One region of the Paenibacillus sp. FSL L8-0436 genome, then DNA from elsewhere that is predicted to be linked to it. Evidence: predicted binding sites of a transcription regulator. Region 1 holds the regulator's gene; each other region holds the start of a gene.

Region 1 (3,189 bases):
CCTTAATATATGAAACGTCATAAAGTCAACTGCGGCGGCAGTCGAATTACCGCTTCAGCAGCCCTTCAAAAGTTTCTTGCGCCTTGCGGCGGATTTCTTCCTCGTCCAGTGTCAGGCACTGACCATGCTTCACAACCTGCTTGCCGTTCACCCAGACATGCTCGACATCCTTGGCGCTGGCCGAATACACGGCGTGGGAGAGCAAGTCGCTATGCGGCAGTAAATGGGGCTGATCGATATCAATTGCAATAAAGTCAGCCTTCATCCCCGCTGCAAGGCGGCCCACCTGGTTCAGGAAGACCGATTCCGCCCCATATTGCGTAGCCATCAGCAGCGCTTCCGGTGCCGGAACTGCGGTAGGATCACCGCTGACTCCCTTATGGATCAATGCTGCAAGCCGCATTTCCTCGAACATATCGAGATTATTGTTGCTTGCCGCCCCGTCCGTACCGAGCGAAACTTTGACTCCGGCTCTCAGCAGCTCAGGCACCCGTGCAACCCCGCTGGCAAGCTTCAGGTTACTTCCCGGGTTATGGGACACACCCACCTTGTGGCGGGCGAGGATTTCGATCTCCTCATCGTTCAGGTGGACACCATGGGCGATTAAGGACGGGCGGGTGAACATCCCCAGCTTCTCCAGGTGCGCTACAGGACGCAGGCCGTAATCAGCGGCATTCTGCTCCACTTCACGCAGCGTTTCCGACATATGCGTATGCATCGGCAGGTCCAGGTCATGTGCCGCCTGCACAAACCGCATGAAAAAGTCCGGAGGACAAGTATACGGGGCATGCGGTGAAATCATGGTTGTAATTCTGCCGTCAGCCTTGCCGTGCCAGTTGCGGGCAAACGCAACAGCTTCCGCAAGCTTCTGATTCTGCACTTCTTCAGGACATAGACCAATAACACCGCGCATCAGCACCGCACGGATGCCGGAGTGCTCGACCACCTCGGCCACCCGGTCCATGTGATCATACATATCCAAAAAGGTGGTTGTGCCGCCTTTCAGCATTTCCAGAACAGATAAGGAAGTGCCCCAGTAGACATCATCTCCGGTAAACTTCTCCTCCATCGGCCACATTTTCTCCTGCAGCCAGGCTTGAAGGACCATATCATCCCCGTAGCCGCGCAGCAGCGACATCGCAGCATGGCCATGGGTATTGACCAGACCCGGCATGAACAGCAGCCGGCTGCCGTCGAGCGTCACTGTGCCTTCTTCAATAACGGGCTTCTCTTCCCCTATGTATGTGATCAAATCATTTTCTATAGTCATATAACCGCTCAGGACCGGCTTCTCGCTTCCGGGAACCAGAAAACGTCCGTTTGCAATTATCATCTTATTGCTGCTCATCTGTAATTCCTTCCTTTCCATCATGTAAATAATACGCCAGACTTTGCAGGTCAGTCGTAAAGTCAGCAGCATGAATCCGGATGGTTGAAGGTGTCTTCAGAATGACCGGTGCAAAATTCAGGATCGCCTCGATGCCCGATTCTACCAGAATATCAGCTACATTCTGTGCTTCGCTGTCCGGTACAGTGATGATCCCGATCCGGATTCCCTGATCACGGATGGTCTGACCCAGCTCTTCCATCGGCTGAACCGTAAGAGAGTTGATCTTTTGTCCAATCTTGGGAGCGTAAGAATCAAATACAGCGGTGATTTTCATAGTATCCTTCAGATAAGCATTGTAATTGGACAAGGCATGACCGAGGTTACCGGCACCTACCAGGGCCACATTGATTTGTTGATCCAGCTTCAGAATGTGACGGATCTTTTCGATGAGATAAGACACGTCATATCCAATGCCTTTTCTGCCGAAATCACCAAAATAGGCCAGATCCTTACGAATCTGCGCCGGATTAAGGTCCAGCTTCTGCCCGAGTTCCTGAGAAGAAACGGTTGAGATTTCACGCTTTTGGAGATCGTTCAGGAAACGCAGGTACACTGGGAGTCTGCGAACGACGGCCTCCGATATTTTATCCGATTTCATGTTTTCTCCTCCTAATTTAGAATTGCACTGACGCGATATCGTATGACAACCACGTGCAGTGCCCGCTCTGCGAACGGGACACAGCCCATGGTACAAAGAGATGGAAAAAATTTATAAACGATGACAGATTAGGAAACGCCGCCCTCTTCAAGCCATTCCGCAATCCGCGGAACCATCTGATCGGTAAGCATGTGCTCCATCTTCGGACCAGGGAGTGAATACAGGAAGTACTTCCCGTAATAAGCTTCGATAACCCTGGTATCATATACAATAACAATTCCCCGGTCCTGCGCTGTGCGAACCAATCGCCCAAAACCCTGTTTGAACCGGATCACTGCTTGTGGAACAGACATTTTCATAAAAGGATTCTTCTTCTGGGCCTGCAGAAGCTCCGCCTTTGCCTCGGCAAGCGGATGATTCGGCGGCTGAAACGGCAGCCTTACAATCGCAAGACAGGTCAGCGCCTCGCCAGGGATGTCGACTCCTTCCCAGAAACTGCTTGTTCCAAGCAATACCGATGCAGAGCTGTCCTGAAAACGCCGGATCAGCTTGCTGCGGCTGCCTCCTTCCACACCCTGGCCCAGAACCGTAATGTCCTGGGAAGCCAAGGCCTCTTTCAGCGGATCATAAACCTGGCGTAGCATTTTGTAGGAGGTGAACAGCACCAGCATCCGCCCCTTGGTCGCCGCCGCCGCTTCAGCCAGCGAATGCACCAGCTTGTCTACAAAACGCGCATCGCCTACGCTGCCCTTAACACTGGGAAAATCGCGCGGGATGACAAGCAGCGCCTGTTCACGGTACTTGAACGGTGAAGGCAGCAGCGCTGTCATGAGACGCCCTTGCTCAGAGGCTTCAGAAAGACCAAGGTTGTCAATCATGAACTGAAAGGACTTGTCGACCGATAACGTGGCAGACGTCAGCACTATGCTCTTCTTCTTGTCGAAGAACAGATCCTTGAGCTGGCTGCTTACATCGACAGGCACGGCGTAGAGCTGAAGCGACTTGCCCCGGTAGTTGCCGCTCCCTTCCATCCAGTACACGATATTATCGTCACTGAGACCCATAAAGAAACGGATTTGTTCCCGGATGGATGCCAAATCCTTGAACAAGCCTCCGATATCGGTCACCAGGCTGTCCGAAGACGACTGACTCTCCGTGTCGCGCATCTCGCTGAGCATTTTGTCACCTCTGCGGATGATGT
Region 2 (3,189 bases), 3.6 Mb from region 1:
CTGCAATCCTCGTGTTTGAATCTATCAACGCCATTGTGGACGTGATTGCATTTTCGCCCCACCGCATTTCAATCGAAAGGCTGAAGTCGGAGCTTGTCAGTATGCTCGTAGGGTATTTGTACATATGACAAGGCTATGCTGCCGGGCATACAGATACGGACCCCTAAACCAACTCGCAGCACAAAAAAAGCGGCTTAAGCAGAAAACAATCTGCTTAAGCCGCTTTTTACACTCTTTCTACCTCTTGCCGTAAACGCTGACGATCAGCGCTTATCCTTCCAAAAATTCAGCGGCTCCATATCCTTCGTAATAATCTCAAAGGTATAGCCTTCCTTCTTCAGTGTTTTGAGTACGTCCGGCAGCACTTTCAGTGTAGCTTTCTGATCATGCATCAGGATAACAGGATTGCTGTTGGACTTTTGCAGTTTATGGACCTGTTCCATAACCGTATTATAGATCCTGGCGCTGTTCTCCTTGTATTTCCAGTCGTTTGAGTCCACATTCCAATCCCACAGATGGAAACCCTGGCTCAGCACTCTGTCCCTGAAGGATTTGGTGAAATAAGGTTTACTTCCGTACGGCGGACGGATCAGCGTTGTACTGGAGCCGGTGATCTTCTTCAGCACTGCATTATCAGCTGACATTTCGGCAAGCGCTGCACCCGGAGAAGCATAAAACTTCTCTTTGCGGTGAGTCATGCCGTGGAGTGCGAGTCCGTGGCTTTCCTCTTCAATTCGTTTCACTGCCGATGGATACCGGTTCATATTGGGTCCAAGCATAAAAAAGGTCGCCTTTACCTCATTTTTGCCCAGAATATCCAGCAGTTGCGAAGTCGTTGCCGACGGTCCGTCGTCAAAGGTAAGATACACTATCCTCCCTTGCTTGCCCGGGGTTGTCTCCGTAGCCGGCTTTGCGCTGACAATCGGCTTTAATTCGCTCTTGAATTGGCTTACGAACGCCGCATCATCCAAAGCCGCTGAAGTATCCCGCACTCTTAGTAAATATTTATCCGGCTCAAAGGTTATCATATACCCAAGATAAGTACTTATCCGCAGCGGAACCATCAGCGATCCATTCTGCACAAAGGTACTTATTGGAACAAGGGTATCATTCGGGAGTTTGGCCCCTCCGTCATTTTTGAGCAGTAAAAGGGATTTGCCGCCTCCGGCGATCTGAACCCCTTCCTGAAGCATGGAAATGTTCCACTTCAGCTTCTGCGCCAAAGCGCGTACTGGAACATAATAGTTACCTTTTACAGAAACAGCTTCTATTTCCGTCAGTGTGTCGTTCACACCAAGACGTAATGAGGCATTCGTTCCGGCTGCGATTGCCGTGTTCTGTAGAATACCGAAACATAAGAATAAAGACATGAATAACAGCATTGTTTTTTTCATTCGCACAAGCAGTAATCTCCTATCTATGTATATTTATCTATACTTTATCACACATAGATAGATTTGAATTTGAGAGATTGTAACCGCCCAAAGAATATCTTGTTACTTTTTCACAGTGACAAAAGACATATTCTTAATATTTATCAAAAAATCGCAATAATCGTCGAAAGCTGTCACGGCCACAAAAAGCGGTTAAAATCAGGCTTTATTGCACAAATTAATTGTGACGAAATTAGTAACATTTGTGAAAAAGTGAACGAAATTTGAACAACCTTAAAATTACCTTAAACCGCACCACTACAGTGATCTTTGTCATACCTTTCGACATTTGTAACAATTCGATCACATATATTTAACTTGTTCGCCATTATTAAGGTCTTATGTGGATTTATTGTTAAAATATGTATTTTGCATTATGGGTAAGTAGTTCTTACTATAGATACAGGTTAATGTTTCTTGGCTAATGAACGGCAATGAAAAGAAGTATTGAAGGAAGGAGTTCTATAATGAAAAAAAAGGGTCCGTTATACGCTTTGTTCCTCAGCCTAATCCTTCTTCTGCCGGGATGCAGTTCGCTCACCGTTCTGAATCCGAAGGGTCCGGCCGCACGCACTTTATCTGACACCATCATCCTGTCCATTCTGGTGATGATCGGGGTCCTGGCAGTTGTCTACATCTTATATATATTCGTACTGGTGAAATACCGGGCGAAGAAAAGCAACGAAGGTTACATTCCAGAACATGAGGAGGGCAACAAGGTTCTCGAAGCCATCTGGATTATTATCCCGATTATCATCGTAACCTTTTTGTCAGTAGTGACTGTAAAATCAACCCATGCGGTTGAGAATGTCGCGAAGGAATACAAGGACCAGAAGCCTTTGGTTATTTTCGCCTCTTCTTCCAACTGGAAATGGCATTTCAGCTATCCTGAGGAGGGAATTGAAACCGTAAACTACGTCAATTTCCCGATTCACCGTGCGGTAGAGTTCAGACTGTACTCTTTCGGCACCATCACCAGCTTCTGGATTCCACAGCTTGCCGGGCAGAAGTATGCGATGAGCGACATGCTTACAAAACTTAATCTCTCCGCCGACACCGCAGGTTCATTTATCGGCAAGAACTCGAACTTTAGCGGTAAAGGCTTCGCCCACATGGAATTCGAGGCGCTTGTGATGAGCGACAAAGAATATGCCGAATGGGTCAAAGAGGTTAAGGATACCGCGCCTAAGCTTACGGAGGATGAATTCAAAGGCCTGCTGGCTGCCGAACATCTTGGACGCAAAACCTATTCCTCCACCCATTTGGAGTTCAGCCCGCCGCCGGGAGACCATAGCGAGCATATGAGCGGGGATGGTACGGAAATGGATATGGATAACGGAAATATGGATCATCAGGATAACAAGGACATCCACCCTTCCCCTGAACCGTCCAGCCAGACCGAATTTGACAGCGAGCCCAACCCTGAGTTGAATCAGCCGCTTCCAAGCTCACCTGTAGAAGAACACACACACGAGGGCCACTAACTCGCTCACAGTTTAATGTAACAACCTGAAAGGAGCTACCCTAATGGATTTAGACAAATTTAAGGTTCACGGCGAACCCCTGATATACGGAGCAATGATCAGTATCGCTCTTGCGACCATCGGGATTCTCGTTGGGCTTACCTATTTCAAGAAATGGGGATACCTCTGGCGCGAATGGCTTACAACTGTAGACCATAAGAAGATCGGGGTTATGTATATCCTGGCCGCACTGCTTATGCTGTTCCGCGGCGGTGTTGACGCCATGATGATGC
Region 3 (3,189 bases), 280 kb from region 1:
CCCAATATGGACGCATTACATCGTCATTCTCATATTGGATAGCGCTGGTTTCGATGGAAACCTTGGCACAATATTTTTTAAAGCCTTCAGGCAGTCTTTCGGACCACAGAACCGTCAAGTTAGGCTCTGGAGCAGGTCCCAGGTTGTACAGGGTATGCAAGAAGCGGAAGCTGTTCTTAGTTACGCGTGTTGTTCCGTCTTCAGCCATACCACCGATGGATTCCGTTACCCAAGTAGGGTCGCCGGAGAACAGTTCATTATAGTCAGGCGTACGCAGGAATTTCACAATACGCAGTTTCATTACGAAATGGTCAACGATTTCTTGTGCTTGTTCTTCAGTAAGTGTACCTTCTTCAAAATCGCGCTGTGCATAGATGTCGAGGAAGGAGGATACACGTCCCAGGGACATTGCAGCACCGTTTTGTTCTTTTACTGCTGCCAGATAACCGAAGTATACCCATTGAGTAGCTTCTTTGAAGTTGTTCGCCGGTTTGGAAATATCAAGTCCGTGAGCGGCAGCCATTTCTTTCAGCTCGCCCAGAGCGCGGATTTGTTCCGACAGCTCTTCGCGCAACCGGATTACTTCTTCAGTCATGGAATCAACTTCAAGCTCGGTTTGTTGTTGTTTCTTGTCTTTGATCAGGAAGTCAATACCGTATAGAGCAATACGGCGGTAGTCACCGATAATACGTCCGCGGCCGTAAGCATCAGGAAGACCTGTAATAACGCCGGATTTACGTACTGCTCTCATGTCAGGTGTATATGCATCAAACACGCCTTGGTTATGCGTTTTGCGGATATTCGTAAACATTTCGACAATGTTGTTCGGAAGCTCGAAGCCATAAGCTTTGGTGGCATCGATCATCATCTTAATACCGCCGAACGGTTGAATAGAACGTCTGAAAGGAGCATCAGTCTGTACGCCTACAATTTGTTCCTTGTCCTTGTCGATGTAGCCTGGCTTGTGGGAAGTGATGGTGGAGACAGTATCCAGGGAAACGTCCCATACGCCGCCTCTTTCTCTTTCTTCCTTGCTCAGCTGGGAGATAATCTTCCACAGTTCAGTAGTGTTGCTGGTAGGACCTACGAGGAAATCTTCGTTTCCTTCATAAGGCTTGATGTTCTTGGAAATAAATTCGTTAACGTCGACTTTTCTGGCCCATTTACCTTTTGTAAAACTTCTCCAACTCGACTTCACTTCTTGTACATCTTTTTCAATCACCGACATACTAAATCCCTCCATTTATATTTATTATATTTGTAGAGATCGCGGGCTTGAAGGTTAATCCCGTGTCTCGTGATCCCAAAGATATGGTTGTAATTAAATTCACAATCGCGTCTTCATAACTGGGACCGTTCTTTATATAAACATTTTAGTTTATTTTCTGAAAAAGGACTGTGACAAATATCACCTTTCCGGTGATATTTGTCACTACCATCCCCTTCCATATTAACCTGTAACCTTATTCTTTGCTAAGAAATCACCAATTAGTTGTCGAATCTTCCGTAGAATGCGTTGCGGTATACATCAGCAAGTTCAGTAACCAGCGGCAGTTTAGGGTTGGCAGTAGTACATTGGTCTTCAAATGCACGGTCAGCCAGATAGTCTACGCGGGATTCGAAATCCTTAGGATCAAAGCCGAGTTGTTGGAACGACTCTTCAATGCCCAATTTTTTGTTCATGTCGCGGATTGCATTGATCAGGCTGGTTACACCTTCTTCGGTAGTGCGTGCAGGCAATCCCAGAATACGGGCGATTTCAGCATAACGTTCGTCAGCTACAAAGTGCGAATACTTAGGGAACGAAGCAAACTTCGTTGGTTTCTTGGCATTGTAACGGATAACGTGCGGCATCAGGATGGCATTGGTACGTCCATGAGCCGTGTGGTATTGACCGCCCCATTTGTGCGCCAAGCTGTGGTTGATGCCCAGGAATGCATTGGCAAATGCCATACCAGCCAGCGTCGATGCGTTGTGCATTTTTTCGCGGGCAAGTTTGTCGCCTTCAAGTGCGGATTTCTCCAGGTATTGGAATACCAGCTGGATAGCTTTGATAGCCAGACCATCGGTGTAGTCACTTGCCATAACAGAAACATAAGCTTCAATCGCATGTGTCAATACGTCCATACCTGTATCAGCAACAGCAGTCTTAGGCAAGCTATATACAAACTCAGGGTCGATGATCGCTACATCCGGAGTCAGCTCATAGTCTGCAAGCGGATATTTAGTATTATTTGCAGTAGTTTTGTCAGTAATAACCGCGAACGAGGTTACTTCCGAACCTGTACCCGATGTTGTTGGAATAGCTACAAATTTCGCTTTGTTGCCGAGCTTAGGGAATTTGTATACCCGTTTGCGGATATCCATGAACTTTTGTTTCAAACCGTTAAAGTCAGCATCTGGGTGTTCATAGAACAGCCACATTCCTTTTGCAGCATCCATTGGGGAACCGCCGCCGAGTGCGATGATGCAGTCCGGTTGGAATCTGTTCATCATAGCTGTACCTTTTTCCACGGTAGTTGTCGATGGATCCGGTTCAACTTCCGAGAACACTTCGATCGCCACAGGGGTCTGGCGTTGACGCAGGTAGTGCTCTACTCTTTCTACATAACCCAGTTTAACCATCATAGGGTCAGTGATAATTGCTACGCGGGTAATATCAGGCATTTTGGCCAGGTATTGAGTGGCTCCCTTTTCGAAATAAATCTTATCAGGCACCTTAAACCATTGCATATTCACGGTACGACGGTTCACCCTTTTCACATTGATCAGATTGATGGCAGTTACGTTTTGCGATACCGAGTTGCGTCCATAAGATCCGCAGCCCAGAGTCAACGAAGCAATATTAGTATTGTAAATGTCGCCGATGGCGCCATGTGTTGAAGGTGAGTTAACAAGAATACGTCCAGTTTGCAGACGGTTCGAGAACTTCATGATAACTTCTTCATTGTTGGAATGGATAGCCGAGCTGTGTCCCATGCCGCCGAATTCGACGACTTGAGCTGCGCGTTCAATCCCTTGGTCAGCATTCTTAACCTTGTAGCAAGCCAGAACCGGGCTAAGTTTCTCAGCGGACAGCGGGTACTTGGTGCCTACGCCTTCGAGTTCAGCTACCAAAATCTTCGTTCCGGCAGGAACCTGGATACCGCACATTTCAGCGATCTTCACAGCGGATTGACCTACGATTGC

Evidence for each region. The regulator Rex, encoded in region 1, represses fermentation and respiration genes when NADH is low (regulators of the CRP and FNR family bind a similar motif). The targets are predictions, from matches to a motif close to TTGTGAAATATTTCACAA.
Region 2: qoxA (cytochrome aa3 quinol oxidase subunit II) is a predicted target of Rex. The motif match lies at 1,637-1,654, and genes of this name have one in related genera.
Region 3: pflB (formate C-acetyltransferase) is a predicted target of Rex. The motif match lies at 1,316-1,333, and genes of this name have one in related genera.

Annotation. Positions count from the first base shown of each region.
Region 1 is NZ_CP151955.1:4,864,364-4,867,552, forward strand. Features, by position in the region: gene NSS79_RS22345 (amidohydrolase) at 47-1,348, opposite strand; gene NSS79_RS22350 (redox-sensing transcriptional repressor Rex) at 1,335-2,027, opposite strand; gene dinG (ATP-dependent DNA helicase DinG) at 2,117-3,189, opposite strand, start outside.
Region 2 is NZ_CP151955.1:1,086,809-1,089,997, reverse strand. Features, by position in the region: gene NSS79_RS05015 (TetR/AcrR family transcriptional regulator) at 1-128, shown strand, start outside; gene NSS79_RS05010 (polysaccharide deacetylase family protein) at 264-1,394, opposite strand; gene qoxA (cytochrome aa3 quinol oxidase subunit II) at 1,901-2,917, shown strand; gene qoxB (cytochrome aa3 quinol oxidase subunit I) at 2,961-3,189, shown strand, end outside.
Region 3 is NZ_CP151955.1:5,139,990-5,143,178, forward strand. Features, by position in the region: gene pflB (formate C-acetyltransferase) at 1-1,228, opposite strand, end outside; gene adhE (bifunctional acetaldehyde-CoA/alcohol dehydrogenase) at 1,489-3,189, opposite strand, start outside.